DNA from 3 places in the Streptomyces sp. Xyl84 genome. Region 2 is predicted to be linked to each of the others. Evidence: riboswitches for the same ligand, from Rfam matches in the RefSeq annotation. Region 2 holds a riboswitch; each other region holds the start of a gene.
The links. A riboswitch is a leader RNA that binds a small molecule or an ion and turns the genes downstream of it on or off. The one in region 2 is predicted to bind S-adenosylmethionine.

Region 1 (10,319 bases), 1.3 Mb from region 2:
GGCCTGACGCTGGGCGTGGCGCTGTTCTGCATCGGCGCGGGCGCGGTCCACTGGGCCCGCACCCTGATGTCGGACGCGGAGGTCGCCGACGAGCGTCACCCGATCGAGGCGTCCCCCGAGGTCCGTGCGAAGGTCCACGCGGACTTCAAGCAGGGTGCCAAGGAGTCCGCGATCGGCCGCCGCCCGCTGATCCGCAACACCATGCTGGGCGCCCTCACGCTGGTGCCGCTGTCCGGGCTGTTCCTGCTGCGCGACCTGGGCCCGCTGCCCAAGGAATCGCTTCGCCACACCATGTGGGCGAAGGGCAAGCGCCTGGTCAACATGAACACCAACCAGCCGATGCGTCCCGAGGACATCGCCGTCGGTTCGCTCACCTTCGCCAAGCCCGACGGCCTGGAGGAGACGAGCGAGGAGTTCCAGCAGGAGATCGCCAAGGCGGCCCTGATGATCGTCCGGCTGCAGCCGGACAACATCAAGGACAAGCGCGAGCTGGAGTGGTCGCACCAGGGTGTCGTGGCCTACTCGAAGATCTGCACCCACGTCGGTTGCCCGATCTCCCTGTACGAGCAGCAGACGCACCACGTGCTGTGCCCGTGCCACCAGTCCACCTTCGACCTCTCCGACGGCGCCCGAGTCATCTTCGGCCCGGCCGGTCACGCCCTGCCGCAGCTGCGCATCGGCGTGGACAGCGAGGGGTACCTCGAGGCGCTCGGCGACTTCGAGGAGCCCGTCGGTCCTGCATTCTGGGAGCGCGGATGAGTACTACAGCGAGCAACCCGACCCGCTCGCGCGGGAAGGCACCGGCCGGCGAGAAGCTCGCCGACTGGGCCGACGGCCGGCTGGGCATCTACAGCCTGGCCAAGGCCAACATGCGCAAGATCTTCCCCGACCACTGGTCGTTCATGCTGGGTGAGGTCTGCCTCTACAGCTTCCTGATCATCATCCTCACGGGTGTGTATCTGACGCTGTTCTTCCACCCGTCGATGAACGAGGTGGTCTACCACGGCAGCTACGTCCCGCTCCAGGGACAGCTGATGAGCGAGGCGTTCAACTCGACCCTGCACATCTCCTTCGAGGTGCGCGGTGGTCTGCTCATCCGGCAGATCCACCACTGGGCCGCGCTGATCTTCCTCGCGGGCATGTTCGTGCACATGATGCGTGTGTTCTTCACCGGCGCGTTCCGCAAGCCGCGTGAGGTCAACTGGATGTTCGGCTTCCTGCTGTTCGTCCTGGGCATGTTCACCGGTTTCACCGGTTACTCGCTCCCGGACGACCTGCTGTCCGGCACCGGTGTCCGCTTCATGGAGGGCGCGATCCTGTCCGTGCCGATCGTCGGCACGTACATCTCGTACTTCCTCTTCGGCGGCGAGTTCCCCGGTCACGACTTCGTGGCCCGGTTCTACTCGATCCACATCCTGCTGCTGCCGGGCATCATGCTCGGCCTGGTGGTCGGCCACCTGATCCTGGTCTTCTACCACAAGCACACGCAGTTCGCGGGCCCCGGCAAGACCAACAACAACGTCGTCGGCATGCCGCTGCTGCCGGTCTACATGGCCAAGGCCGGAGGCTTCTTCTTCCTGGTCTTCGGTGCCATCGCGGCCATCGCGGCGATCGCGCAGATCAACCCGGTCTGGGCCATCGGCCCCTACCGTCCGGACCAGGTGTCCACCGGCGCCCAGCCCGACTGGTACATGGGCATGGCCGAGGGTCTCATCCGTGCGATGCCCGGCTGGGAGATCAACTTCTGGGGCCACACGCTGGTCCTGGGCGTGTTCATCCCGCTGGTGCTCTTCGGTGTGGTCCTCGCGGTCATCGCGCTGTACCCGTTCATCGAGTCCTGGGTCACCGGCGACCGGCGCGAGCACCACATCCTGGACCGCCCGCGCAACGTCCCGACCCGTACGGCCTTCGGTGCCGCGTGGATCGCCTGGTACTTCGTGCTGCTGGTCGGTGGTGGAAACGACCTGTGGGCCACCCACTTCCACCTGTCGATCAACGCGATCACCTGGTTCGTGCGCATCGCGTTCTTCCTGGCGCCGGTCGTCACCTTCGTCGTCACGAAGCGGATCTGCCTCGGCCTGCAGCGCCGGGACAAGGACAAGGTGCTGCACGGCCGCGAGTCCGGCATCATCAAGCGCCTGCCGCACGGTGAGTTCATCGAGGTCCACGAGCCGCTCAGCCAGGAGCAGCTGTACACCCTCACGGCCCACCACCAGTACGAGCCGGCCGAGATCGGCCCGACGGTCGACGAGAACGGTGTCGAGCGCAAGGTCGGGGGTACGGAGAAGCTGCGCGCCAAGCTCAGCAACGCGTACTTCGGTGAGGACAGCCAGATCGCGAAGCCGACCGTCGAGGAGTACAAGGAGATCACGAGCGGCCACGGCCACCACTGATCACTTAACCCTGAGCGTCGCCACGCCAGGCCGAAGGGCCCCGTCCGAACCCCGGACGGGGCCCTTCGCCGTGCCCGGGGCTGGATAGGGTGGACACCGGTACGAGAGATAGCGTCCGGGAGCCCCGGGCACCGATTCAGGAGCGGCTTATGAGCGCTGTGACCCCCGCTGGAGGCGACACCGCGGCGGGCCGTTCCTGGCCCCGGATACTGAACGGTCTGCTGGAGGGCCGGGACCTGGTCGCCGACGACACCGCCTGGGCCATGGACCGGATGATGGGCGGCGAGGCGACCGACGCCCAGATCGCGGCCTTCGCGGTGGCCCTGCGCGCCAAGGGCGCCACCGTCGAGGAGATCACCGGCCTCGTCCGCACGATGTACGAGCACGCCAACGTGATCCAGGTGCCCGGCGCCACCGTCGACATCGTCGGCACCGGCGGCGACGGCGCCAAGACGGTGAACATCTCCACCATGTCCTCGATCGTCGTCGCGGGCACCGGCGCGAAGGTCGTCAAGCACGGCAACCGGGCCGCGTCCTCCGCCTCCGGCGCCTCCGACGTCCTGGAGAAGCTCGGCGTCAACCTCGACCTGACGCCGCGGCGGGTGGTCGAGGTCGCCGAGGAGGCCGGGATCACCTTCTGCTTCGCGGTGAAGTTCCACCCGGCGCTGCGCCATGTGGGCGCCGCCCGCGGGCAGTTGGGCATCCGCACGGTGTTCAACCTGCTCGGTCCGCTGACCAACCCGGCCAAGGTGAAGGCCCAGGCGGTCGGTGTCGCGGTGGCGCACGAGGCGCCGATCGTGGCGGGCGTCTTCGCCGAACGCGGCAACTCCTCCCTGGTCTTCCGCGGCGACGACGGGCTCGACGAGCTGACCACCACCGCGACCTCGCGGGTGTGGGTCGTCCGGGACGGCAAGGTCACCGAGGAGGCCTTCGACCCGCGCGACGTCGGCCTGGACCTGGTGCCGGTGGAGGCGCTGCGCGGCGCGGACGCCTCCTACAACGCCGAGGTCGCCCGCCGGCTGCTGGAGGGCGAGAGCGGCCCCGTACGGGACGCCGTCCTGCTGAACTCGGCGGCGGCCCTGGTCGCCCTGGAACCGGGCCGGGGGACGCTGGCGGAGCAGATCCGGGCCGGGATGGAGAAGGCCGCCGAGTCGATCGACTCCGGGGCGGCCCGGCGCACGCTGGAGCGCTGGGTGGCCGCCAGCAACGCCTGAGCCGTGCGGTGCGACGCGGGGCGCGGTCCACGATCCGGACCGCGCCTTGCGCCCGGAAGATCGTGTGGCAAGATGTTGGACCAGGTCATGAGTGACAGCCATGTGGCCCCGGCCGGCTGTCCGGCAACCCTCCGTCCGTGGCGGGGTGCCCCGGGTGAAGACCAGGTCGTAGGCAGCGAGGTCTACGGCAAGCGCGGACCCCTCGCATCACCAGGGGTCCTGGTCGTACGAGGGAGCCTTCCGTGAGCAACCGAATGCGTTAGGGCGACCGGCCCCGAGGCCGCAGAGCCCCGCCTCCGCACACCTCTTCTCACTTCACCACGCTGGAGCCCTGTCCGCTCGCGTGGTGGATTCAGCCTGCTCTCACGGGAGTTCACCCATGTCTGTCTCCACCCTTGCCGCCGACCAGTCCGTTTGTGCCCCGCTGCCCGTTCTGGGACGGGATGTGACCGTTCCGCTGGTCACCGGCGGCGAGGTCACCTACGCGGCCCTCGACTACGCGGCCAGCGCCCCCGCGCTCCAGCGGGTCTGGGACGACGTGGCCGCGTACGCCCCCTACTACGGCAGTGTCCACCGCGGGGCCGGCTACCTCTCGCAGCTCTCCACCGACCTGTTCGAGAACGCCCGGCGCACCGTCGCCGAGTTCCTCGACTGCCGCGCGGACGACCAGGTGGTGTTCACCCGCTCCACCACCGACTCCCTCAACCTGCTGGCCCGTGCCGTCCCGGACGACTGCCGGGTGTTCGTCTTCGAGACCGAGCACCACGCCTCCCTGCTGCCCTGGCGCGACGCCCAGGTGACCTACCTCAACGCCCCGCGCACCCCGGAGCAGGCCGTTGCGACCCTGGAGCGGGCGCTGGCCGAGCGCGAGCCCCACGGCCCCGCCCTGGTCTGCGTCACCGGCGCCTCCAACGTCACCGGCGAGCTGTGGCCGGTGCGGGAACTGGCCGCCGCCGCCCACGCGCACGGTGCCCGGATCGTCCTGGACGCCGCCCAGCTCGCCCCGCACCACCCGGTGTCGGTCAAGGACCTCGACGTCGACTGGGTCGCCTTCTCCGGGCACAAGCTGTACGCCCCCTTCGGCTCCGGTGTGCTGGCCGGGCGCGCGGACTGGCTGCGCGAGGCCGAGCCGTACCTCGCGGGCGGCGGCGCCAGCCGCCGGGTGACGCGGCGCGCGGACGGGGGAGTGGACGTGCAGTGGCACGACAGCGCCGCCCGCCACGAGGCCGGCTCGCCGAACGTCATCGGCGCCTACTCGATCGCGGCGGCCTGCAAGGCGCTGACCGAGGCCGGGTTCGACACGCTGGTGGCCCGCGAGCGGTACCTCATCGCCAAGGTGCGCGACGGGCTGGCCGGAGTGCCCGAGGTGAAGGTGCTCTCCCTGTTCGGGGACGACGCCCCGCGGGTCGGTGTGCTCTCCTTCGTGGTGGCGGGCTGGAACAGCTCGCACTTCGCCGCCGCGCTCTCCGCCGAGTACGGCATCGGGGTCCGCGACGGCCTGTTCTGCGCCCACCCGCTGGTGCGCACCCTGCTCGGCAGCGACCCGCAGACCCAGGGCGAGTGCGGCGCCCCCGAGGCCGCGCCCGGCGAGAAGTCCCTCAACGCCATCCGCGTCAGCTTCGGCGCCGGCACCCCCGACGAGCACGTGGAGCGCTTCGTGGCGGCGGTGCGGGAACTGGTGGCCGAGGGCGCGAAGTGGACGTACCGCACCGAGGACGGCCGCTGCGTGCCCGCCGTGTGAGGCCCCGCGTCCCGCGGGCGGTGACGAGCCGGTGCCGAGGCGGCGGAGTGCCGCGGGCGGTGACGGCGGACGGCGTCCCGGAGGCGGCGGTCAGGCGGTCAGGAGTCCAGCCCGATCGCGAACGCCGCCTCCAGGTCGTGCTGCGAGTACGTGCGGAAGGCGACGTGCGTGTCCGTGGCCTCCACTCCGGGGATCTTGCTGATCCGGCCGGGGATGATCTCCGCCAGGTCCTCGTGCCGGGCCACCCGGACCATGGCGATCAGGTCGTACGTGCCGGTGACGGAGAAGACCTCGCTCACGCTCTCCAGCGAGGCGATCCGCTCGGCGATCTCGGGGATCCGGTCCACACTGGTCTTGATGAGGACGATCGCGGTGATCACGGCTGGTTCTCTCCCTCGGGGGCCGGAGCAGGGGTGGCCTTCACTCTAGTCGGCCGTCCGGACCTGGCCCACGCGTAGCCGAAGCCGAGCGCGAAGCCGATGACGTGGGCCAGGTAGGCCACGCCGGGTCCGTCGGGGGCCCGGCCGGCGGCCAGCCACTGCAGGGCGGCCCAGAAGGGCAGGACGACCCAGGCGGGCAGGCGCAGCGGCAGGAAGAAGAGGAACGGCAGCACGCTGGTGACCCGGGCCCGGGGGAACAGGTAGAGGAAGGCGCCGAGGACCGCCGAGATCGCCCCCGACGCCCCGACCAGGGTCTGGCCGGAGTCCGCGTGGGCGCCGGCGTACCCCAGCAGGGCCAGGTAGCCGCAGCCGACGTAGAACAGCGTGAACTGGACGCGGCCCATGCGTTCCTCCGTCAGCGCGCCGAAGACGTGCAGGAAGAGCATGTTGCCGAGCAGGTGCACCCAGCTGCCGTGCACGAACAGGGCCGTGGCGGGGGTGAGCGCGGCCCGGGCGGAGCCCGTGAACAGGTCGGCGGGGATCACGCCCCAGCGCCGGAAATAGGCCTGCTGGGCCTGGAGCAGGGTGTCCCCGGTGCCGTGGGCGGGGACGAGTCCGGCGGCCGGGCTGATCGCGAAGGCGGCGCAGCACAGGACGATCAGGGCGGTCGTCACCGGCGCCGGTGTGGACCGCACCGCCCTGAGTGCCCTGACCGTCCGGGCGGCCACCGCGTTCCTGGAGCTGATCATGTGTACAGAGCATGACGTAACAGGACGCATCCGCACACACCGCCTCGCCGCCGTGGACAGCCGGGCGCCGAGTGGCCTCCAGGCCGTAGGGTTACGAGCCGGCGCACCGGGGAAGCCGGCGCGTCGCGGAATCCGGATGGAAAGTGAGCAGCCCGATGACGGTTCCCCTGCCGACCGCCACGACGCGGTGGCGCTGCACCCTCTGCGGCAACCTCACCCGTTTCGACGTGACGCGCTCGTCGAAGGTCGTCGAGTACGTCCACCTCGACCTGGCCGGGGAGCCCATGGTCGAGGAGCGCGAGGTCGTCAGTGAGACCATCGAGTCGGTGCGCTGCCGCTGGTGCAACGCGGTGGACAAGGTGGAACTCGTGGACAGGCCGGGCGCCGGCTCCTGAGCGGAGCGGACCCGCACAGGCGACCCCGGGAGGGGTCCCGTGAGGCATTGGGGTGACGGATGGCGCAGACACGAGGCGGGGAGCCGGACGACGGCGCCGCTGAGGTGCTCGACCGTCCGCTGCCCGACGGCGTGCGCCGCAGGGTCGTGCAGATCGTGGCCGACGCCTTCGGCCGGCTGACCGTCGCCGAGCTGCCCGCGCAACTGCGCCAGTACGCCCGGTTCGCGCCCAACCGCCGGGCCAAGTTCGCCGGCAACGCGATGGCGGCGGCGCTGGAGACCGACACGCTGTTCCGGCAGCGGGTCGGGGAGAAGTTCCGGGAGGCGCAGGCCGAGCTGTGCGGCGCCCTCGACTCCGGCGCGCCGCCCCCGGCCGCGGACCCGCTCGACGTGGCCGCCGCGGCCTACGTCCTGCGCCCGGCGGGCTGGGTGAAGCTGGTGACCGCCGCGGGCGAGGAGGCGCTGCGGGCGCACGCCGAGCGCGCAGAGGAGGAGAGCCGCGCCGAACTGGAGCGGCTGCGCGAGCAGCTGGCCGCCGCCCGCGAGCAGGCCCGCGCCGAGACCGAACGCCTGCGCACCGAGCTGGACGCGGCGCGCAAGGAGGCCGATTCGCTGCACCGCAAGCTGCGCGCCGCGCTCAGCGACGTCAAGCGCGGCGAGGCGGCGCTGCGCAAGACGCGCGGCGAGACGGAGACGGTGCGCGCCGAGGCGCAGGTGCAGGTGTCGGCCGCCGAGAGCGAGAACCGGCGGCTGAAGGCGCGCCTGGGCGAGGCGGAGGCCGCTCTGGAGGCCACCCGCAAGGCCGCCCGTGAGGGGCGCAGCGTCGAGGACATGCGGGTGCGGCTGCTGCTGGACACCGTGCTCGACGCCGCCCAGGGGCTCCGGCGCGAACTCGCGCTGCCGCCGGTGTCCGTACGGCCCGCCGAGACCGTCGACGCGGTGGAGCCGGGCCGGATGACACCGAAGGACATCGCCGCCCGCGCGCTGTCCGAGCACGATCCGGCGGTCCTCGACCAGTTGCTCGCGCTGCCGCAGGCGCATCTGGTCGTCGACGGCTACAACGTCACCAAGACCGGCTATCCCCAGATGCCGCTGGAGAAGCAGCGTCTGCGGCTCCTCGGACAGCTCTCGCAGCTCGCCGCGCAGACCGGCGCCGAGGTCACCTGTGTCTTCGACGGGGCCGAACTGGCCGCGCCGGTGCTGCTGGCGCCGCCACGCGGGGTGCGGGTGCTGTTCTCCAAGCCGGGTGTCACCGCGGACGAGCTGATCCGTCAGCTGGTGCGCGCCGAGCCGCCGGGCCGGCCGGTCATCGTCGCCTCCACCGACCGCGAGGTGGCCGACGGGGTCGCCCGGGCGGGGGCGCGCCCGGTGGCGTCGGCGATGCTGCTGAAGCGTCTGTCGCGCGGCTGAGGACGGACACGGGCGGGCCGCGGCGGCCCGCCGGCCGCTCTCCTGGAGCCGCAAAACGGTCATAAGCCGATCTACGTCTTATTCACAACGTAGAGGTTTGATGCCCGAATTGACGGATCCGTCACGCAACGTAGCGTCAACCATGCCTCACCCCTGGTGAGTTGAGGGCAAAGAATGCGGGCTGTGACGGAATTTCTTGGTGGGAGGATTTGAATTCATCACGATGAGGTCACTAGGGTCTGGCCTCGAACCTCCGAGCGGGTGGTCACTCACAAGAAGGAGCTTTCTTCCGTGGCGTCCCACCGTCGACCCAAACAGCCCAGTCGCGCACGCGTGACGATGCTCACCACCGCGGCCGCCGCCGCCGTCGCGATCAGCGCGCAGGCGGCCAACGCGGCTCCGAGTGAGAAGCCGAGCAAGGACGAGGTCAAGTCCAAGGTCGACAAGCTCTACGAGCAGGCCGAGCAGGCCACCGAGAAGTACAACGGGGCCAAGGAGAAGCAGGAGAAGCTCCAGAAGGAGATCTCCACCATCCAGGACAACGTCGCCCGCGGTCAGCAGGACCTCAACAAGCTGCGCGACGGCCTGGGTTCGATGGCGGCCGGCCAGTACCGCTCCGGCGGCATCGACCCGTCCCTCCAGCTCTTCCTCTCCTCCCACCCGGACGAGTACCTGGACCAGGCCGCCACCCTCGACCAGGTCAGCGGCCAGCAGGCCGACGCGCTGAAGAAGATCCAGGACAAGCAGCGCCAGCTCGCCCAGCAGCGGGCCGAGGCCACCGCCAAGCTCAAGGACCTCGCCGCCACCCGCACCGAACTGGGCAGCAAGAAGAAGGAAGTCCAGGGCAAGCTCGCCGAGGCGCAGAAGCTCCTCAACACGCTCACCGCCAAGGAGAAGCAGCAGCTCGCCGCCGCCGAGCAGACGCGCGCCACCCGGGGCACCGAGCGGGTCTCCCTGGGCAAGATCACCCCGGGCAGCGGCCACGCGGGCGCCGCCTTCTCCGCGGCCCAGAGCAGGATCGGCAGCCCGTACGTCTACGGCGCCACCGGCCCGTCCTCCTTCGACTGCTCGGGCCTGACCTCCTGGGCGTACGCGCAGGCCGGCGTCTCCATACCGCGCACCTCCGAGGCGCAGGCCAACGCCGGCCAGCGCATCTACTCGCAGAGCCAGCTCCAGGTGGGCGACCTGGTCCTGTTCTACGGCGACCTGCACCACGTCGGCCTCTACGCCGGCAAGGGCATGGTCCTGCACGCCCCGCACACCGGTGCCAACGTTCGCTACGAGTCGATCGGCAACATGCCCTTCCAGTTCGGCGTGCGCATCTGACGCGGAGGCACCCCGGGCCCGTACCCCGGGCACCGCACGCGCACCGTCTGCCCCGGCCTGCGCGCCGCACACCCCGGCACGCTGTCACACCGCCCGAACGGGCGAATCGCATCAACGCACGCTGACCCCGCGCCCCGCCCCTGACCTGTGTCGGAGGCGGGGCGCCCGGTTGTGCGGCCCCCGAGGTCTTTGGCCGGTGCCCGTCGGCGCGGCTACTGTCGGGCGCGTTTCCCCCCTGCCGCCGCCGCGCGTCAGCCCGGCCTGTGGCAGCGGGGGAGGCAGTCCTTGCTGGCCAGTGGAGGAGTTCGGCTTCCTGTGGGGTCCCATCGCCGCCTTGCACCATCCGCGTCCGACCGGGGCACCGGTGCCGCCCGCGCCGCCGTCACCCTGCTGTCCGCGGCGGCCGCCGCCCTCGGCGCCCTCCCGGTCACCTCGGCCGCCGCCGCACCGCACGGCGACCCGCGGGCCGAGGTGGACCGGCTCTACCACGAGGCCGAGCAGGCGACCCAGGCCTACGACCGGGCCGACGAGCGCGCCGATGTGCTGCGCCGTCAGGTACGCGACGCACAGGACCGCATCGCCCGGCGCCAGCAGCACGTCAACACGCTGCGGGAGTCGATCGGTTCGGTGGCCGGGGCGCAGTACCGCTCCGGCGGCATCGACCCGTCCCTGGCGCTGCTGTTCTCCCGCGACCCGGCCGAGTACCTCGACA
Region 2 (10,319 bases):
GGGCGCGCCCCACTTCTTCTCGAGGACGACGTTGCGACCCTTGGGGCCGAGCGTCACCTTGACGGCGTCCGCGAGCTGGTTCATGCCGCGCTCGAGGCCGCGCCGCGCCTCCTCGTCGAACGCGATGATCTTGGCCATGTGAAGTGGTCCCTCCAGGACTGGGGGTGATTCCTTCGGACCGCGCCCGCGCCCGCGACGGACGGCTCGCCGGCCTTGTGGTTCCTTGCCCCACACGGCCTGCGGGCCTCACCGACCCGGTCCTTCGTTGTCACTCTCACCTTCAGAGTGCTAACGCCAATGATTAGCACTCGGCATGCCCGAGTGCAAGGTCCGCCCGCGAAGCGGGCTCGATGAGGGGTGGTGGTCGGGTGACGGGAGGGCGCGCGCGCCGGGGGTGCGCGCGTACCGGATCAGCCGGGGACGAACGGGGGCCGTGCCGGTCGGGCGGGGCGGCCGGGCGGGGCGGCCGGGCGGGAACGGACGAAGGGCCCACACCCCCGTGGGGGTGTGGGCCCTTCGTGTGACGTACGTTCAGGCGGTGACGCGAACCATGTCGGCCTGCGGGCCCTTCTGACCCTGCGAGATCTCGAACTCGACCCGCTGGCCCTCTTCCAGCGTGCGGTAGCCGTCCATCTGGATCGCGCTGTAGTGGACGAAGACGTCCGCACCACCGTCGACCGCGATGAAGCCGTACCCCTTCTCCGCGTTGAACCACTTGACGGTGCCCTGAGCCATGCCTAACTCCCCTATTACTGGCCCTTGCACAGATCCGCACTTCGCGGATCCGGGTCAGACCTCACCCCCCGTGGATCGGGGGCGTGCGCCGGAACGCGTCGACCGCGGCTGAATGTATCTGTCCAACTGCCGTCTGCAACAGGTCAATCGGACGAGAATTCCGGGCGGGAGCGGTCCGGAATGTGACGAGAATTCAGTCGATCCCCGGGCAAGTCGGGCCCCACAAAGCACGACAAATGCCGCAGAATACCCGCGCATTTTGGCTGCTTCTCATCGGCGGGCGGCAGGAATCAACAGGCGCTCATCCCGAAGATCAGGGGCGCGTTCCCCAACTCTACCGCGCTCAATCACATGGAATTGCCCCCTCCGCTTCTCTCGCGGAGGGGGCAATTCACGGCACGCTCGGTGAGCGCCATTACCTACGGTAATGGTCAGCCGCCGGCGACCGCCGGGATGATCGAGACGCCGGCGCCGTCCGGGGTCGCCGTCTGGAGGCCCTGCTCGAAACGCACGTCGTCGTCGTTGACGTAGACGTTGACGAAGCGGCGCAGCTTGCCCTGGTCGTCCAGCACGCGCGCGGCGATGCCCGTGTGGTTCTTCTCCAGGTCGGAGATGACATCGGCGAGCGTGGCGCCCTCGGCGCTCACCTCGGCCTGCCCGCCGGTGTAGGTGCGCAGGATGGTGGGGATGCGAACGGTCACGCTCATGATGCGAGGCCAGCCTCTCGGAAGGAGTCCAGGGTCGGGCGGATGGTGGCGGTCAGACCGGTGCCGGCCACCGCGTCCAGGGTCTTCAGGCCGTCACCCGTGTTCAGGACGACGGTGGTCTTCGTCGGGTCGAGGACGCCGGCCTCGATCAGCTTCTTCGTGACACCGACCGTCACACCGCCCGCGGTCTCCGCGAAGATGCCCTCGGTGCGGGCGAGCAGCTTGATCGCGTCGACGATCTGCGCGTCCGTCACATCCTCCACCGCTCCGCCGGTGCGGCGCGCGATGTCCAGCACGTACGGCCCGTCGGCGGGGTTGCCGATGGCGAGGGACTTGGCGATGGTGTCCGGCTTCTGCGGCCGGACGACGTCGTGCCCGGCCTTGAAGGCGGTGGACACCGGCGAGCAGCCCTCGGCCTGCGCGCCGAAGATCTTGTACGGCTTGTCCTCGACCAGCCCGAGCGCGATCAGCTCGCGCAGGCCCTTGTCGACCTTGGTGAGCTGCGAGCCGGAGGCGATCGGGACGACGATCTGGTCCGGCAGCCGCCAGCCGAGCTGCTCGCAGATCTCGTACGCCAGCGTCTTGGAGCCCTCGGCGTAGTACGGCCGCAGGTTGACGTTGACAAAGCCCCAGCCCTCGCCGGCCGGGTCGCCGATCAGCTCGGAGCAGAAACGGTTCACGTCATCGTAGTTGCCCTCGATGCCGACGAGCTCGCCGCCGTAGACCGCGGCCATGACGACCTTGCCCTGCTCCAGGTCGTGCGGGATGAACACGCACGAGCGCAGGCCGGCGCGGGCGGCGGCGGCGCCGACGGCACCGGCCAGGTTGCCGGTGGAGGAGCAGGACAGGGTGGTGAAGCCGAAGGCACGGGCGGCCTCCAGGGCCTGGGCGACGACGCGGTCCTTGAAGGAGTGCGTCGGGTTGCCGGAGTCGTCCTTGACGAAGAGCTTGCCGGCGTCGACGCCGAGTTCGGCGGCGAGGTGGTCGGCCTGGACGAGCTTGGTCCAGCCGGGGTTGAGGTTCGGCTTGCCGGCCACGTCGGCGGGGACGGGCAGCAGCGGGGCGTAGCGCCAGATGTTCGCCGGACCGGCCTCGATCCTCTTGCGCAGTTCCTCGGTGTCGTAGCCCGAGAAGTCGTAGGCGATCTCCAGCGGGCCGAAACACTCCTCGCAGGCGAAGACCGGGCCCAGCGGGACGCGGTGACCGCACTCGCGGCAGCTGAGCGCCGCGGCGGGGCCGAGGTCGACGGAGGGGGTGTCGGTGCTGGTGGCAACTGTCTGCACAGCCATGGAGGCGAGGCCCTTTCTCCTCATCTTCCTCACGACGCATCTCGCCGTGAGACGGATTTGGCACCTTCCCTAGCCGGGAGCCCCGCGGTGGCGAGCGGACGGCTGACGTACAGCGATCCGTCGGTACGAGACCGGCTGGAGGGTTGCCGGGGCTTCATCGGGCCGTGTCCCTCTGCCCCTCTGGATGAGCGGTATTCGGTTGAGGTCCTGCTGTTGTGTCCCGCTGCGCGATCACGCGGTGGCAGGTCGCGGCGACCCCGGCATGCGAGCGTCGTCCGCGTTGTTCAAGACTGTAACCGACGGCCAGGACGGGGCGAGACGGTCGTCCGAACCGCGAGACAGATCACACGATGATGTGATCCGGGCCGGGCAGCGGGCCGCGGCGAGCCGAGCAGGAGTGAGGAGTCACCGACCGTGCTGGAAGAAGTCGAGCGCTGGCTGAGGACACGGTCCTGGTCCGTCGCCGATCGGCCGCTCGACGGCGTGCTGGCCGCCAAACGCGCGAGCGGCTCCTCGGTCAGCGTCGTGCTGCCCGCGCTGAACGAGGAGGAGACGGTCGGCGACATCGTCTCCGTGATCCGCCGCGACCTGATGGCGCGGACCCCGCTGGTCGACGAACTCGTCGTGGTCGACTCCGGCTCCACCGACCGCACCTCGGCGGTGGCCGCCGCGGCGGGCGCCCGGGTGGTGCACCGCGACGCGATCCTCCCCCGCATCCCCGCGGTGCCCGGCAAGGGCGAGGTGCTGTGGCGCTCGCTGCTGGTGACCCGCGGGGACGTCGTCTGCTTCGTCGACGCCGACCTGCGGGAGTTCTCCGCCGACTTCGTCACCGGCATCGTCGGGCCGCTGCTCACCGATCCGGAGGTGCAGCTGGTCAAGGCGATGTACGACCGCCCGCTGGGCACCGCCGCCGGGCAGGGCGGCCGGGTCACCGAGCTGATGGCCCGGCCGCTGCTCAACATGCACTGGCCGCAGCTGGCCGGATTCGTGCAGCCGCTCGGCGGTGAGTACGCGGCCCGCCGCTCGCTGCTGGAGCAACTGCCGTTCCCCGTCGGGTACGGCGTCGAGCTGGGCATGCTCGTCGACGCGCTGCACCTGGTCGGCCTGGACGCGCTCGCCCAGGTGGACGTCGGCGAGCGCATCCACCGCCACCAGGACGGGCAGGCGCTCGGCCGGATGTCCGCCGCGATCTACCGCACCGCCCAGCTCCGCCTGGCCCGCGGCCACCTGCTCCGCCCCTCGCTCACGCAGTTCGAGCGGGGCGCGGACGGCTTCGAGCCGCGTACGTACTCGGTGGACACCGAGGAACGCCCCCCGATGACGGAGATCGCGGAGTACGCGGCCCGCCGGGTGGCCTGACCCGAAGCGGGCCGGGGGCGCATCGCCAGGACCCGGCGCGGGCCGCCGGACGGGTGACCTGAACCCGCGCCCGGCCGCCGGACGGGGGCGGGACCCGGTGCCGGGCCGCCGGACGCGGCCGGGAGCTGATGCGGGCCGCCGGACGGGTGACCTGAACCCGCGCCCGGCCGCCGGACGGGGGCGGGACCCGGTGCCGGGCCGCCGGACGCGGCCGGGAGCTGATGCGGGCCGCCGGGCGGGGTGACCTGAACCCGAAGCGGGCCAGGGCCGAGGACCGCCGTGCGGCGATGGCCGGTACCTGGTGCGCGCCGCGGGGCGGGCGGTCCGCACCTGCACCGGGCCCCCGGACGGGTGGCCTCACCGGAGGGGGCCGCGGGGCGGGTGCCCGGGCCCTGGTGCGGGCCTTCGCGCGGGTGACCGGACCCGGGTGCGGGCCGCGACCGGACGGGTGGCCGGGACCGGGCCCGCGGCGGGGGCGGGCCGCCGCCGCGTACGTTTGAGCGTTCGAAAGCCGGGCTAGGTTGAGGACCATGGCTGCAACGCACGGTGCCGAAGTGCTGGTCGCGTCCAATCGCGGGCCGGTTTCGTACGATCTGCGCGAGGACGGCTCCCTGCACGCGAAACGCGGCGGCGGAGGGCTGGTCTCCGGTCTCTCCGCGATCGGCCCGGACGCGGGCGCGGTCTGGGTGTGCGCCGCGCTCGGCGACGCCGACCGGGAGGCCGTACGGCGCTTCGAGGACGGCCGGCGGCTGCCGGCCGAGGACACCGGCGGCCAGCGGGTGCGGATGCTCGACATCGCCCCGGACGTCTTCTCCGACGCCTACAACGGCATCGCCAACTCGGTGCTGTGGTTCGTCCACCACATGCTCTACCAGACCCCGCTGGAGCCCGTCTTCGACGCGGAGTTCCGGCGCAAGTGGGCCTCGTACGAGGCCTACAACCGGGCGTTCGCCGAGGCGCTGGCCGAGGAGGCCGCCGAGGGCGCGGCCGTGCTCGTGCAGGACTACCACCTCACGCTGGTCCCGGGCATGCTGCGCGATTTCCGGCCGGATCTGCGGATCGGGCACTTCTCGCACACGCCGTGGGCGCCCGTGGACTACTTCCGGATGCTCCCCGACGACATCGCCGAGCAGGTGCTGCGCGGCATGCTGGGCGCGGACCGGCTCGGCTTCCTCACCCAGCGGTGGGCGGACGCCTTCGCGCAGTGCTGCGAGACACTGGCCGGCGGGCTCGGCGGCACCCGCGTCGGGGTGCACGGACTCGGCGCGGACGCGGAGTTCCTGCGCGAACGCTCGCACCGGGCCGACGTCAAGGAGCGGATGGCGGCGCTGCGCGAGGAGATCGGCGCCGCCCCGGACGGCGGGGCCCGCCGGACGATCGTCCGGGTGGACCGCACCGAGCTGTCGAAGAACATCGTGCGCGGGCTGCTGGCGTACCGGCAGCTGCTCCAGGACCGCCCCGAGTGGCGCGAACGGGTGGTGCACGTCGCCTTCGCCTACCCCTCACGGCAGGACCTCGCCGTCTACCGGGAGTACACGGCCGAGGTGCGGCGGCTGGCGGAGGAGATCAACGAGCGGTTCGGCACGCCCGGGTGGACGCCGGTCGTCCTGCACGTCAAGGACGACTTCGCCCGCTCGCTCGCGGCCTACCGGATCGCGGACGTGGCGCTGGTCAACCCCATCCGGGACGGGATGAACCTGGTCGCCAAGGAGGTCCCGGTGATCTCCGACTCGGGGTGCGCGCTGGTGCTGTCCCGGGAGGCGGGCGCCTACGCCGAGCTGGGCGAGGACGCGCTGGTGGTCAACCCGTACGACGTGGCGGGCACGGCGGCGGCGCTGCACGAGGCGCTGAGCATGCCCGGCACGGAACGGTCCGAACGCACGGGCCGCCTGGCCGCGGCGGCCACCGCGCTCCCGCCGGCCCAGTGGTTCCTGGACCAGCTGCACGAGCTGAACGCGGGCTGACCCGGTCCTCCACCGCCCCGGGCGCCCGCGCCGGCCCCGGGGCTCAGGCGTGCGCCGCCAGGGCGCCGAGGAGTTCCACCACTCCCGCCGGGCCCGGGACCACCAGGTCGGCCCGCTCGGACAGTTCGGTCACCTCCGTGCTGCCGCTGCACACCAGGACGCCCGGCAGACCGTCGGAGCGGAGCTTGTCGAGGGCGGTGAAGGCGGGCAGGTCGCCGAGGTCGTCCCCGGCGTAGAGGACGGAGCCCGCGCCGAGGCCGCGGACGAGGTCCAGGAGGGCGACGCCCTTGTCCATGCCCGGCGGGCGCAGTTCGAGGACCATCCGGCCGGGTTCGACGATCAGGCCGTGGCGGGCGGCCAGGCCGGCGAGGGGTTCGCGCAGGGCGTCGAAGGCGGCCTGGGGGTCCTCGGCGCGGCGGGTGTGCACGGCCAGGGAGCGGCCCTTCTCCTCGACCCAGGTGCCCTGCCAGGCACCGATCCGGTCCAGGAAGCCGGGCAGCTCGGCGCGGACGGCGGCGACGCCGGGGTGCGGGGCCGGGGCGGTGACGGTGCCGGTGGCCGCGTCCCAGCGTTCGGCGCCGTAGTGGCCGAGGACGACGAGGTGGTCCAGGCCGGGGACGCCGGCGAAGCCGCCGTGCCGCACCGCCACCCCGGCGGGGCGGCCGGTGACCACCACCACGGCGGCCACCTTCGGGGCGAGCGCGGCCAGGGCGGGCACCGCGCCCGGCTGCGCCCTGGCCTGGTCCGGGTCGGGCACGATCGGTGCGAGCGTGCCGTCGAAGTCGAGCGCGATCACCGCGCGCTCCGGCCGCGCGAGCAGCGCGGCGAGCCCGTCCCGTCCGGCCCGCGTGACGGGTGTCGGCAGGGCGGGGGCGTCGGGGGCGGGGTTGGTCGAGTCGGTGTCGTGGCCCATACGCCGAACCTATCCACACACGGCCGGGCCCACTCCTCGGCGGCCGCGGCTCAGCGCTCCGACCGTCGCGCCTGACGCACACGGCGCAGCCGGTTGACGGTCACCGGGTCGTGCGCCAGGGCGCGCGTGTCGTCGAGCAGGGCGTTGAGGAGCTGGTAGTAGCGGACCGGGGAGAGCCCGAGTTCCTCGCGTATCGCGCGCTCCTTCAGGCCGGGGCCGGTGAAGCCCCGCCGCTCCAGGGCGAGGATCTCCCGCTCCCGCAGCCCGAGACCCGGCTCCCGCTCGCCGCCCGCGTCGTCGTCCACGTCCATACGGGCACGGTAACCCCGGCCACCGACAACGCGGCGGGCGGAGCCCGGACCCGGCCGGCTCAGCCCGCGTTCTCCCTGGCCTCGGCCTCCGAGGCGAGGGTCTGGAGCTGGTTGAGGACGCCCGTCGGGTCGCCGCCGGGGGTGACCGTGCCGCCGATGCGCTTCTTGACCTCGGCGCTGACCTGCGCCCAGGACGTCTTGCCCGCCGGGTAGAGCTGGGCGAGGGACAGTTCCTGGAGGAACGGCCACAGGTTCTTGTCCTGCGGGGCCGCGGCCATCGCCTCGGAGGCGGAGGTGGTGACGGGCAGCAGGTCGTACTCGCGGGAGAAGTCCAGGACGTTCTTCTCGCTGTAGACGAAGTCGAGGAAGTCCCCGATCTCCTTCTTGTGGCCGCCCTTCTTGAAGGCCATCATCCAGTCGGTGACGCCCATGGTCGCCTTGGGCGTGCCGTCCCTGCCCGGCACCGGCACCATGCCGAACTTCACGCCCGCCTGCGTGGCCTTCTTCATCAGCGTGGGGTGGCCGTTGAGCATGCCGACCTGGCCCTTGGCGAAGGCGTCGAAGGCGTCGGCGCGGTTGAGCTTGCCGGGCGCGACGGGACCGGTCAGGCCCTTGCCGACCAGTTCGTCCTTGAGCCAGGTGAACGTCTCGGCGTTCTGCGGGGAGTTGATGGTGTACGTGCCGATGTCGTCGGTGTAGCCGGCGCCGCCGCTCAGCAGCCACTGCATCGTCTCGGCCTGCGCCTCCTCGGGGCCGAGCGGCAGCGCGTAGGGGTACTTCACGCCCTTGGCCTTCAGCGCCTCGGCGTCGGCGGCGAGCTGGTCCCAGGTCCTGGGCGGGGTGAGGTCCGCCTGGGAGAAGAGCGTCTTGTTGTAGAAGAGCACGCGGGTGGAGGCGGCGAACGGGATGCCGTACTGCAGGTGGCGCACCTGCCCGGCCTCGGAGAGCTGGTCGAGGAAGTCGGCCTGCACGGCTATGGAGAGCAGGTCGTCCGCCTTGTAGAGCAGGTCCTGGGAGGCGTAGTCGGCGTACGCGCCGATCTGGGCCATGTCCGGCGGGTCCCCGGCGTCGACCATCTCCTTGACCTTGCGGTCGACGTCGGTCCAGGAGTAGACCTTGACGTCGACCTTCACCCCGGAGTGCTGGGACTCGTAGTCACGGGCCAGCCTGTCCCAGTACTTCTGGGAACCGTTGGCCGAGGAGTCGCCGTAGTCGGCGGCGACCAGCTTGAGGGTGACGTCGGAGGATCCGGTGCTCCCGCAGCCGCCGAGGACCGAGGTCATGCCCAGCGCGGACACCGCCGCGATCATTCCTGCCCTACGCCGCTGCACTGCGTTCCCGCCCCAACCGTCTCGCGTTCACCATGTGGACACGATAGGTCTACACCAGGCCAGTGGACTAGACCTCTCGCGGGTCCAAGGGCCACACTGTTCCGCGTGAGACACGTCATCGCGCTCGATGTGGGCGGCACCGGCATGAAGGCCGCACTGGTCGACGAGAACGGCGGGCTGCTCCACCAGGCGCGCCGGCCCACCGGCCGCGAGCGCGGCCCCGACGCCGTCGTCGAGGGCATCCTCGGCTTCGCCGCCGAACTGCGCGCCCTCGGCGCCGAGCGTTTCGGCCGGCCGGCCGCCGCGGCGGGCGTCGCCGTCCCCGGCATCGTCGACGAGGTGCGGGGCGTCGCCGCCTACTCGGCCAACCTCGGCTGGCACGACGTACCCCTGCGCGACCTGCTCGCCGAACGGCTCGGCACCCCCGTCGCCCTCGGCCACGACGTGCGCACCGGCGGCCTCGGCGAGGGCCGGATCGGCGCGGGCAAGGGCGCCGACCGGTTCCTGTTCGTCCCGCTGGGCACCGGCATCGCGGGCGCCATCGGCATCGACGGCCGGGTGGAGGCGGGCGCGCACGGCTTCGCCGGCGAGATCGGGCACATCGTCGTCCGGCCCGGCGGCACCCCCTGCCCCTGCGGCCAGCGCGGCTGCCTGGAGCGGTTCGCCTCCGCCTCCGCGGTCAGCCTGGCCTGGGCGACGGCGTGCGGCGATCCGGACGCGGACGCGGCGGACTGCGCCAAGGCCGTGGAGTCCGGCGACGCGCGGGCCCGCGCGGTGTGGCAGGAGGCCGTGGACGCGCTCGCCGACGGCCTGGTCACCGCGCTCACCCTGCTCGACCCGCGCACGCTCATCATCGGCGGCGGTCTCGCCGAGGCCGGCGAGACGCTCTTCGCGCCGCTGCGGGACGCCGTCCGGCAGCGGGTCACCTTCCAGAAACTCCCCACCATCGTCCCCGCGGCCCTCGGCGACACCGCCGGATGCCTGGGCGCGGGCCTGCTCGCCTGGGACCTCCTCGGCACCGCCGCGCCGGCCCCCTCTTCCCCTTCCACGACTGACCGGAGGTAGCCACCAGATGGCCCCCAGCAAGGTTCTCGACGGAGCCCGGGTGGTGCTGCCCACCGGGATCGCGGACGGCGGCCGTGTGGTCGTCGACGGCACGCGGATCGCCGCGGACGCCCCGCGCGGCGCCGAGACCGTCGACGTCACCGGCCACTGGCTGGTCCCCGGCTTCGTCGACCTCCACAACCACGGCGGCGGCGGCGCGGCCTTCTCCGGTTCGGCCGAGGACGTCATGACCGCCGTCCGCGCCCACCGCGCGCACGGCACCACCACCCTCGTCGCCTCCACCGTCACCGACGAGATGGACCTGCTCACCCACCAGGCCGGGCTCCTGTCCGAGCTGGCCGAGCAGGGCGAGATCGCGGGCATCCACTTCGAGGGTCCGTTCATCTCCCCGTGCCGCAAGGGCGCCCACTCCGAGGCGCTGCTGCGCCACCCGGACCCGGCCGACGTGCGCAAGCTGGTCGACGCGGCCCGCGGCCACGCCAAGATGGTCACGCTCGCCACCGAGCTGCCCGGCGGCCTGGACTCCGTCCGGCTGCTCGCCGAGCACGGCGTGATCGCGGCGATCGGGCACACCGACGCCACCTACGAGCAGACGGTCGAGGCGATCGACGCCGGAGCCACCGTCGCCACCCACCTGTTCAACGC
Region 3 (10,319 bases), on a different replicon from region 2:
CGGCTCTGCTCTCCCAGGCCCTGACCCCGGACGTGGTCTTCTGGGGGCCGCTGGGCCGCCGTGAAGGAATCGAGGCGGTCGAGCGGTTCGTGCTGGACATCCGGCGCCACCCGGCGGGGACCGGCACCATGGTGCGCTGTTCGGCGGTGGACATGCCTGACGAGTGGGCCCGGTACCGGTGGGCCTTCACCACGCCGGACGGAGGCCCCCGCCTCGCGGGAACGGACATCGTCCATCTACGGCGGAACCTCCTCGACCAGGTGATCGTCTTCGCGGGGGAGATCCAGCCGTCCGCCTCCTGAGCGGTCCTCCTGCGGCGCCGTCCTTTCCCTGAACCGGCCTGTTCGGCCCCGGAGTCGCGGTGCGCAGTTCGGGCGAGGACCACGCGACGAGCACGCTCGCCCTGCTCCAGACCTGGAATGACGACGTCCGCGCCACGGCCGGCATCCAGGTCCTCCCGGCCCGCTTCCACTTCCCCGATCCGGCCTCACTCTCACCGTCCGTACCGCAGAACGTCCATGCCGCGACCTCTCGGCCTCCGGGCCAATGGGCCTGGGGTGTTTGTCCGGGCGGGCTCTCAGCCGTGCTGTTCGTAGAGGCTCAACGAGTGAGTACAGCGGGCGACCTCGATGAGGACCTCGGGTACGGCCTCGGAGATCGTGCTCACGAGGTCGGTGACGGATCCAGAGGCCAGGGCCTCCGCCACGAGGGTCCGGCGCCGCACGTCGCAGAGGGCATGGCCGCCCGCCACCTGCAGAAGGGCCTCGCCTCGTTCATTGAAGACGTCCGACGTGTCCAGGGGAATCCCGCGGGCGAGGTCCGCGGCCTGGTCGAGCTCGCCCGCGGAGACGAGCCGCTCGACCTCATGCCGCTGCGAGAACCTCGCGTCGTTGTTTCTCCCGGCGTGTTCTCGACCGCTTCTCGTGGGTGGTGCCTTCGGCCGGGAGACCGTGGCCCGGAGCGATTCCTCCGTCCCCTCCGGCCCCGTCCCGGCTGCATCGGGCTCCGCGGTCGCGGGGACGCCGGACGGGACGTCCGCCAGCCGCTTCAGCTTGTCGCTTCGCGCCGCTTCCACCAGCTTCAGCGCCCGCCCCCGCTGCCCGGTGTCGAGCAGTGCACGGACGATGGTGGACAGCGCCTCCTCCGCTTCCCCGGAAACGTACCGGCGGGCCGTCTCCGGCAGGTCGTCCGCCGTGCGCAGGGCCAGGACGGCCGCGATCAACGGCTCGGCGCCGTCCGAGTCGCCGCCTCGGACGAAGACCTCCGCTGTTTCCTTCAGGGACTGGAGGGACCAGGTGAAGTCGTCGATGCTCTGCGCCAGTCCGGCGGCTTCCTCCAGTCGTCCTTCTTCGAGGAGATGCCGGACCCCTCGGTACAGTGCTCTGCCCCGGAAGAACGGGGAGGACACGTGCCGGGCGATGCGCAGGGCGGCGGTGAACCTGCCCTTCACCAACTTCGTGGCTGCCTCCTCCAGGGAGCAGTCGAGCCCCGGAGGGATCTCCGCCACGGAGGTGGTCAACTCGCAGGCGTCCTCGGCGGCCCGCACGGCCTCCTCGGTGCGGCCGCAGTCCGACAGGCGGATGGAGATCTGAGCCAGGGTCTCGCACCGCAGTACCGTGTCACTGATCGACTCCGCCAGGCCGAAGGACTCCGGGGCGCGGCCCCGCCTCGCCCATGCCTCTGCGGTCTGCTTCAGCGCGCGGTCCCTGACGTCGGGCTCCGTGATGGAGCGTGCCAGGTCTGTCGCCTCGTCCACGCTGCCGTGCCGCACAGCACCCGACACCACCGCGTGCAGCGCGTGGTCCTTCCCCGCCGGGTTCGGGATCGCCGAGGCCACGTCGAAGGCGGCTTCCAGATGTCCGGACGAAGCCATGTCCCGCACGGAGTCGAGCAGCCACTGCAACAGGCCGGAGTGAGCGCTGGAGCGCGCCAGCGTGGTGGCCTCGCGGGCCAGTGCCACCGGTGCCCCGCCCATGCTCGCCAACCGGTACGCCACCGCTCCCAGGACGATGCCCCGCCACTGCGCCCTGGCGACCGACCTCGCGACAGCGATCGCGCGTTCCTGCTCGCCCTGTTCGACGAGATCCGTCACGATGTCGATCAAGGCGTTCCCGGCCTGGTGGCCGGCCTGAGTGCCGGCGAGCAGTGCCAAGGCTTCGTCCAGCAGGCCCACGCGCGCCAGAGTCAGTGCGGCCTGCGGCGTCAGGCGATGACTCACGGAACGGGAGTACGACCACGCCAGTTCCGCGACTTCCCGCGCGATCCGAGCGGCGTCCTGCGTTCTGCGGGCGCTCGCCCACCCGAGGGCGACCCGGTTCAGCGCCGCGAATCGTGCGGAAAGTTCGGGAACCTGGTGAGCCAGCTTGTCCGCCTGGCCGAGCGCGCCGGCCGCCACCAGGAAACCGACGACATCCCGCAGGACGGGGCTGACCTCCTCGGCGGTCCGGAAATCGCGGGCCTCGTCCATGGCCGCGCCGGCCGCTTCCTCGGCCTCCGCCGACCGCCCCGCCTCCGCCAGCGCCTTGGCCGCACTCGCCCTCGCCGCAGCGCGCAGCGACGGCTCACGGATGGCAGCGGCGGTGGAGAGCGCCTCCTGCCAGGCTCCGGTGCGGGCCCCTGCTGCGACGACGTGCCGCAGAGCGTCGTCGTGAAGGTGCGGATCCAGCATGGCGCGTACGACGGAGACGGCTCGACGCACTTCGCCGCTGCCGGCGAGCTCCTCACAGAACACGGACCACGCGTCGGGCCGTGCGTCGGCGGCCACTGCCCTCGCGAACAGGGCGCGCGCCACCTCGACGAGCCCGGCCCTGCCCAGGGCCCTGATCAGATCGCGGATCAGGCCACGGTGCTCGGAGTCGCTGTCCTCCCCGGAGCACGCGGGCACGGCCTCAGCGGCCCTCTGCGCCAGCCCGGAGAATTCCCCGGCATCGCAGCCTTGCTCCGACAGGCGCAGGCAGCACCAGGCCAGTGCCCGGGACCGCTCTTCGGGGTCCTCGATGGCCATACACAACTCCTCGGCCTGTTCGGGGAGTCCGCGAGACGCCAGGGCCAGGGCGCACCAGCGCAACGCACTGTGCCGGTGGGAGGCCGCAGGAATGGCGAAGACGGCGTCGAGGACCATGTGCGCGTCCTCCGCGCAGCGGCATTCCTCGAGAACCCGGCCGTAGAGATCTCCGGGTTCGCTCAGGTGACTGAGCGACGCCTGCTGAACGGCTCTTCTCACCTGTCCCAGCCGCGCCCACATGCGCACGACGCCCGAGGGAACGGATCCGGCTCGCTCCCGGATCTCGTCCCGCTGGATGGCCAGCCGCACGCAGACCCCCACGTCGGGGTCCGAAGCGGAGACGTGACGCTCCAACGCGTCCAGAGTCTCGGCGAGTGCCTCGGCGTCCGACGCGCTGCTCTCCCAGAACCGTTCCTGGCGTTCCCGGTCCGTTGCCAGCTCGGTCAGCCGCCGCAGATCCCCGCTCTCCCTCAGCATCGCCGGGTAGCCGAGCAGCGCGAACTCCGGCGTTTCCTCCGGCCAGCCGGCCGCCCGGAACACCGCGACGAACTGGTGCAGGCGGTCGCGTGCAGCCCTCAGCTCGGCGGGCCGCAGCAGGTTCCGGGCGGTGACAAGCAGTTCCTGGTGTGCGAAGTAGTAGAGCCTGCCTCCCTCGGGAGCGAGGCGCGCGGCGCTCTTCTGGAAGACCCTGCCCGCCGATCCGCCCAGTACCTGCTCGACGCCCAGCGGGCTGAAATCCGTCAGCCGTGCGAAGTCCTCGGAGTCGAGACCGCCGCCGGCCGCCGCGGTGAAGGCGACCAGGTCGCGCGCGAGGCCTTTCGATTCGAGGAGCAGGCCGAGGTTGCGTTCGGCGTCCTCGCGGATGGCGCGCGCGGCCGGGATCTCGCGCAGTGGGTGATCGATTCCGGGGTCGCGCAGCGGATGCTTCCGCGCGACATCACCGGGGACAGGCGGGTGCGGCCGCCCCGCGACGACGATCCGCAACCCGTCCGGCGGCTTGCTCGGCAGCAGCGCGGCGATGCTGTGCCCCGCACTCGACCGCGGAAGTCCGGTGTCCTCGTCCATGCCGTCGACGAGCAGGACGAGATGCCGTCCGGCGGCCTTGGCCTGCTGCGCCGCACGTTCCAGGGCTTCGTGGAGGGTGCCCTGGTCGCAACATTCGAGTCCGGTGTCGTTCAGGTAGCCGCTCAACCGCTTTTGGAGCACGTGGAGGAAGGCGCGCCGGTCGGACCGTCCGGGCATACGGGCTGTGACGAAGAAGGGCAGGACATCCATGTTCCGCGGGTGGTGGAGCGCGAAGTGCGCCATGAGGGCGGTCTTGCCGCACCAGGCGTCCCCGACCCACCGCCAGTACGGTGAGGGCGAGCCGTCCGTGCCGTCGCAGAACGCCGTCATCGCCGCGAGTTCGGCCCGGCGTCCCTCGAACCTCTCGGCCTCGAACTCGAGGATCTCGTAGTGGTAGGAGGGCATCCGACGCTGGGCACGAGCCCTCACGACCAGGTCCCCGTCGACCGGGAACCGGCTGTCGTCGCCCGTGACTGCCACGGGACCGGAGACTCCGGTACCGAGCAGCGCGGTGACGGGACCGGTTCCTGCCGGTGTACCGGCCCCTTCTTCGCCCGCCCGCACGGACGCGTCCGGCTCGGCCGGGCCGCCGCCGTCGCGCTCGGCAACAGGCGCGAGGAGCCGGGGGCTGGTCTGTTGCAGAGCGCTCCTGCGCAACGCCTTCAGCCGGTCGAGGCCGATTCTCAGGACGTCGTCAAGGGCGGTGAGCGTGCGGATGCTGGGCGCCGGCCGCTTGTTGTTGAAGGCGTGACTGACAGTGGTCGTCGACAGCGAACACCGCTGTGCCAGCGTCGCTTTGGTCCACCCCTTCCTGCTGAGCGCGGTCTCCAGCAGGTCGCTGAGTTCGTCGCGTGCGACCTGCGGGTCCGTGATCCGCCGCTCGCCAGGGGTGCGCCGCGCCTCCAAGAATCGCCCCCCGACGCGATGGTGCTGTCATTGAATTCCGTTCGCTCCCATTCACTGTGAACGTCATTCAACGCTTAGTCCAGCACCTTCGGTACATGCAGCGATTCCCGCTGCGTGTACCGAGAGGCTGGTGAGCTGTGGCGATGATCGTGTTCATGATGGGGCTGGGCTGTGTGCTGGTGGTGCTGGCCGCGGCCGTGGTGGGTGTCGGCGCGGGGTACCTGGTTCGCCGGTCCGGTGGGTCGTATCCGGCAGCGGCGCTGCGGGCGGGAGCGGCGTTCGGGGCCACGCTGATCGTGGTGGCGACGGTGACCGGGGCCCTGGCGGCCGTGGCCGCCCTGCTGCGGTGATCCCGCCGGCTGCTCTCGAGGCTCACGGCGAGGCAGGGACCTTGCCGGACAGGTACCGCTGCACCGCGGCGAGTTCGCGGTCACGGTCGCGTGCGACACGGGTGAGACCGTCGCGTTCACGGGTGATGGCCGCCTCCTGGTAAGCGGATTCGACCGCGAACCAGACCCCGACCAGGTTCGTCTGCTGCTTGCAGGCGACGTCTGTCCGCGCCTGCGCGAGTTCCGCGTGATCGGGCTCGGGGAGGTCCAGCGCCGGCAACCGGGCCGAGGCGCTCAGCGGGTCGGCGGGTACGCGGTAACCGTTCCGCTCCATGCACTGCTGCCAGCGGCGGAAGACGGCCGTGACGCGCGGGTCCCGGGACGAAGCGACGAAACTCTCGGCTTTGATGCGGGAGACGACGCCGCCCGCTCCGGTGCCGGGTCCCTGGAGGCCGTCCGACGCCGAGGACCGCATGCCCAGTGCGCGGTCGGGAGCGCCGTAACACCCGTTCACCGGAATGCGCCGGCCAAGATACTCGGTGATCCGTCTGCCGGTGGTCACGTCGACACCGCTGAGGACGGTCCGGGCCTGCGCGGACAGAGCCGGTGGCTTGGCCTGTGCGCGACCGGCGGTGGCGGTGGACGGAGGTTCGTCGCGAGGCACGTGATAGCCCCAGGTCCGGGCCGCATCGGGGTCGGTGACACCGTAGCGCCGGAACATGACCGAGTACTGGAGGGCCCGCACACCCGTGGCGGGGGCGTGACTGACGGGATAGGTGAAGCCGAACTCGCGCATGCACTCGCGCACCAGCGAGGCCGCCACCCAGTCGTACCGCGCGGTCTGCGCCGGAGTCAGCATGTACCGCTCGATGGGCAGGTGCAGGGACCGGACGTCCGCGCCGGGGGCGTGCGTAGCCGCGGGCGGGACCTCCTGTCCGGGCTGGGCGCGGCCAAAGGTGCATGCCGTCGTGAGGGCCAGGAGGAGCGCGCACAGCGCGACGGGCCGGCGGGCGGAGCGGAAGTACCCCATGGTGTTGTCTCCTTGCCGGGCGGGGCCGCCGGTGGTGCACGGCCCCGCACCAGATCACATCAGCCGAACGGACTGGGTCAGTGGCCCACGCCCGGGCAACGGGTGTGATCCGAAATGGCTATGGAGGCCTCGTTGTTGCGCAGGTACGTCTTGAGGTTGCCGCCCTTGCCGGGGCTGAGCCAGTTCGAGTCCCCCTGGAAGTCCGTCGAGTACCAGATGCCGACGTTGCAGGCGGAGGAGGCGTTCTCTGCGGAGGCCGCGTTGTTGCGCACCGGCTGACCGGCGCCCGCCGAGCCGTACCCGTCGTCGTGGAACGTGGCGCCGCTGAGGTTGCGCACGGCGTTGGACGTGGACTTCCAGACCGCGCCCTCGGCCCCCGGTGAGTAGTAGAGGCAGAAGAAGTACGGGCTGGTCGTCCCGCACCGCACGGGCGCGCTGTTGGTGTTCCAGCCGTCGATCCTGTCGCTCGTGGCGCTGGACTGCCCGGCCAGGACACCGACCAGGGCGAGTGAGGCAGCGGCCGCTGTCCCGAGCCGCGCGACGATGCGCTGTGCATGCATGTGGGTTCCTCGTTTCTCCTCGCGCCCTGACGAGGCGCGAGAGGGATCAAAGACGGTCCTGAAAGGGGGGGCGGAGCGGTTCACGGCTGCCCGGGTGGCAGCCGTCGACGCCCGCACGGGCAGGCGCTACCCCACCGGCCGGTGCCGTTTCCTCCGGCCGGAACGGGGGCCTTGCCGGGCCCGCTCCATCAGGATTCCTCCGACGCCCGTGGCCGTTCGAGGAGATTCGGGCTGCGCCGAATAGCGGACAAACGGCCTGCCCGGCCGGCTCGCTGGGGGGCTGCCGGCGAGCGGGCGGTTGCCGTCCTGATTCGGTCTGGACCGGCCCGGGAGATTCACGAAGGATCACCCTCGGCTCTTTCGCACCGGGCAGGGGGGAAGCATGGTCTACCGCATTCACTTCACGGTCGAGGACCTGATGAGGACCCGGGTGGCGCAGCCCTCGCCACTGATGGAACTGGCCGCCGCGGTACGCACCCTGCAGAGCCGCAGCCACCCGGTACGCTTCGGAGCCTGGAGACGAGCCGCCTTCGCCGGCTTGGAGCCCATGGCCCGGATGGTCCTCGACCTGATCCCGCCAGGGGGCTGGGCGCCCACGTTCCTGAGCTCCGCGGGCACGGGCGAGCCGCACGAGCTGCTGGACCGGGCGCGCGCCGCACCCCGTTCCCGGATCCGCGAGGACCTGGCCCACATAGCGGAACAACAGCCGCTCCCGCCGTGGGCCCGCCACCTGGCCGACGACTGCGACCTGCGGCGACGGCTCCACGAGAGCCTGGATCACGTCTACGACGTGCTGCTGTCCCCCCACTGGGCCCATGTCGTCGGCGAAGCGACGGCCGACCAGGGGATACGGATGCGGCATCTGCTCACCGGCGGAGTGGAAGCCCTGTTCGCCTCACTCGACCCACGGCGGATCCGCTGGACGGCACCCGTCCTGGAAGTCGCCATGGCCTCCGGTTTCGACGGCGACCTGCACCTCGAAGGCCGAGGGCTGCTCCTCGTCCCTTCGGTCTTCGGAGCGGGCTCGCCCGCCATCGACATCGACGCCGAACCGCAGCCCGTGGTGAGGTACCCCGTCGGCCACGACTCGGCACCGCCCTTCACGGTGCCGGTCCGCCCGGCCCCGTCCGCAGCACACACCTCACTGAGTTCACTGCTGGGCAGGACCCGCGCCTCCGTGCTGTACGCCATCGCCCAGCACCCCGGTTGCTCGACCAAGGAACTCGCCGCTCTCACGGGCATGACGCCCCCCAGCGCCAGCGAACACGCGACCACCCTGCGCGCGGCCGGACTGATCAGCACGGTCCGGCACCGCAACACGGCACTCCACAGCCCCACCGCCATGGGTATCGCTCTGCTCAACTCCCCGACTCACAGCGGCTCAAGTCCTGTCCGGGATGATCTGATGTCGCTCGATCGTGGGTGACAGGACGGTTCCCCGCGCGCCATGTCCGGGCAGGCGGGATGGCGGGCATCGAACGGATGCCGTACGCGACAGAGCGACGGCCCACGGGGCGAGCCCGGGCGGGCCGGAGCGTCGGCACGACCGGAAGGACCGAGGGGCCGGCACTCCCGGCCCGGGGACCGTTCCATCTGATGGACCGGCGTTGACATTCGTCCGGGTCATTGTCTTAACTACGTGCCCAGAACGGTCATGAGTGTCAGCGACAAGCCCTGGCTGGCTGACCGGCAACCCTCGCACCGCGGTGGGGTGCCCCAGGCGACGACCAGACCGATGAGACATCGGTAAGCGCGAGGCCCCCGGGGCCGGAACAGTGACGGTGACGCCATGTACGCAGCTCCCAGGACGGCGACACGCCGCCCGCAGGGCTGCGTACAGCCGTACCCGGCCCCCCTCGTCGCCGATCGCGCCATCGATCTGCTCCGCGTGAACAGCGCACTGTGTACCGCACCGGGCGACAGCGCCCGCTGCCGGGGCTGACACCTCCCCGCAGCGCCCGCTGCCGGGGCTGACATCTCCCTCAGCCCCCGCCTCCACCGACCGACACCGCCCGCGCGGTGTGCCGTCGTCCTCCACGCCCCGGTGCCTCGCCGTCGTCCGCGCCTGCGCGCGCCGCCGCGCTTCCGGGGTGTTCCCACCCAGCCGGAGCCCACCATGAGTGAACCCCCTGGCGCCACCGTCACCCTCGCCGAAGCGCCGGCCGCCGACGGACGTCAGCAAGCCCTCACCGCCCAGCGAGTGCTGCCGCTACGACGGCCGGGACGCTGGATCGCCACCGCGGCGGTCCTGGTCCTGGTCGCCCAGTTCGTCCACGGACTGGCCTCCAACCCCTTCTACCAGTGGGACCGCTTCGGCTACTGGTTCCTGCGGCCGAACATCCTCGAGGGACTCCTCATCACCTGCGAAGTCACCGCCTACAGCGCGGTGCTGGGCCTCCTCGGCGGCATCCTGCTGGCCGTCGCCCGGCTGTCGAGGAGCCCGGTGCTGCGCGCGGTCAGCTGGACCTACGTCTGGGCTCTGCGCTCCATCCCGCTCATCGTGGTGCTGATCTTCCTCTACAACTTCAGCGCCCTGTACAAGACGCTGAGTGTCGGAGTCCCCTTCGGCCCGGCCTTCCTCACCTTCGACGAGTCCCGGCTCGCCACCGACATGGCCGTCGCCGTCGTCGGCCTCAGCCTCAACGAGGCCGCCTACGCCGCCGAGGTGGTACGCGGCGGCATCCTCTCCGTCGACCAGGGCCAGCACGAGGCGGCCACCGCGCTCGGGCTGCCGAAGAGCTACCAGTTCCGGAGGATCGTCTTTCCGCAGGCGCTGCGCTCGATCGTCCCCAACTACGTCAACCAGCTCATCGGCCTCGTCAAGGGCACCTCGCTGGTCTTCTACGTCTCCCTGCTGGACCTGTTCGGCACCGCCCAGTCCATGGGCTCCACCTACCCCGGCGACATCGTGCCGCTGCTGCTGGTCGTCACCGTCTGGTACCTGGTCCTGACCAGCGTCGTCTCCGTTCTCCAGTTCTACGTCGAGCGGTACTACGCCCGCGGTGCCACCCGCGGCCTGCCGCCGACGCCGCTGCAAAGGCTCCGCACCGGTCTCGGTGACCTGCGGACCCGCATCCGCCGGGAGGCCGCCGTATGACCGCCAGGACGCCCGAAGCCCCGGCCGCCGTCGAGCCCGCCACCGTGGAAGTGCACGACGTGCACAAGTGGTACGGCCCGCACCGGGTGCTGAACGGCATCGACCTGACCGTCCGCCCCGGTGAGGTCACCGTCATCCTCGGCCCGTCCGGCTCCGGGAAGTCCACCCTGCTGCGGGTCATCAACCACCTGGAGCAGCCCGAGATCGGCTACGTCAGCATCAACGGCGAGCTGATCGGCGTGAAGCGGCAGGGCGAGCGGCTGAGGGAGCTGAGCGAGAGGGCCATCCTCACCCAGCGCGCCCGGATCGGCTTCGTCTTCCAGAACTT

Region 1: linked by a shared signal. The riboswitch ahead of AC6I72_RS23135 (aminotransferase class V-fold PLP-dependent enzyme) and the one ahead of thrC (threonine synthase) in region 2 are both predicted to bind S-adenosylmethionine.
Region 3: linked by a shared signal. The riboswitch ahead of AC6I72_RS33610 (amino acid ABC transporter permease) and the one ahead of thrC (threonine synthase) in region 2 are both predicted to bind S-adenosylmethionine.

What each region holds. Positions count from the first base shown of each region.
Region 1 is NZ_AP029182.1:5,334,918-5,345,236, forward strand. Features, by position in the region: gene qcrA (cytochrome bc1 complex Rieske iron-sulfur subunit) at 1-759, shown strand, start outside; gene qcrB (cytochrome bc1 complex cytochrome b subunit) at 756-2,393, shown strand; gene trpD (anthranilate phosphoribosyltransferase) at 2,543-3,607, shown strand; SAM riboswitch class IV at 3,691-3,807, shown strand; gene AC6I72_RS23135 (aminotransferase class V-fold PLP-dependent enzyme) at 3,987-5,348, shown strand; gene AC6I72_RS23140 (Lrp/AsnC family transcriptional regulator) at 5,447-5,728, opposite strand; gene AC6I72_RS23145 (rhomboid family intramembrane serine protease) at 5,725-6,477, opposite strand; gene AC6I72_RS23150 (hypothetical protein) at 6,633-6,872, shown strand; gene AC6I72_RS23155 (NYN domain-containing protein) at 6,932-8,281, shown strand; gene AC6I72_RS23160 (C40 family peptidase) at 8,573-9,607, shown strand; gene AC6I72_RS23165 (C40 family peptidase) at 9,923-10,319, shown strand, end outside.
Region 2 is NZ_AP029182.1:4,006,202-4,016,520, reverse strand. Features, by position in the region: gene groL (chaperonin GroEL) at 1-138, opposite strand, end outside; gene AC6I72_RS17500 (cold-shock protein) at 532-735, opposite strand; gene AC6I72_RS17495 (MoaD/ThiS family protein) at 1,167-1,442, opposite strand; gene thrC (threonine synthase) at 1,439-2,731, opposite strand; SAM riboswitch class I at 2,749-2,922, opposite strand; gene AC6I72_RS17485 (glucosyl-3-phosphoglycerate synthase) at 3,146-4,090, shown strand; gene AC6I72_RS17480 (alpha,alpha-trehalose-phosphate synthase (UDP-forming)) at 4,621-6,054, shown strand; gene otsB (trehalose-phosphatase) at 6,098-6,967, opposite strand; gene AC6I72_RS17470 (DUF3263 domain-containing protein) at 7,018-7,278, opposite strand; gene AC6I72_RS17465 (ABC transporter substrate-binding protein) at 7,338-8,609, opposite strand; gene AC6I72_RS17460 (ROK family protein) at 8,715-9,674, shown strand; gene nagA (N-acetylglucosamine-6-phosphate deacetylase) at 9,682-10,319, shown strand, end outside.
Region 3 is NZ_AP029183.1:414,571-424,889, reverse strand. Features, by position in the region: gene AC6I72_RS33640 (nuclear transport factor 2 family protein) at 1-302, shown strand, start outside; gene AC6I72_RS33635 (hypothetical protein) at 578-4,975, opposite strand; gene AC6I72_RS33630 (hypothetical protein) at 5,119-5,325, shown strand; gene AC6I72_RS33625 (hypothetical protein) at 5,348-6,334, opposite strand; gene AC6I72_RS33620 (hypothetical protein) at 6,412-6,894, opposite strand; gene AC6I72_RS33615 (winged helix-turn-helix domain-containing protein) at 7,277-8,320, shown strand; SAM riboswitch class IV at 8,545-8,653, shown strand; gene AC6I72_RS33610 (amino acid ABC transporter permease) at 9,011-9,991, shown strand; gene AC6I72_RS33605 (amino acid ABC transporter ATP-binding protein) at 9,988-10,319, shown strand, end outside.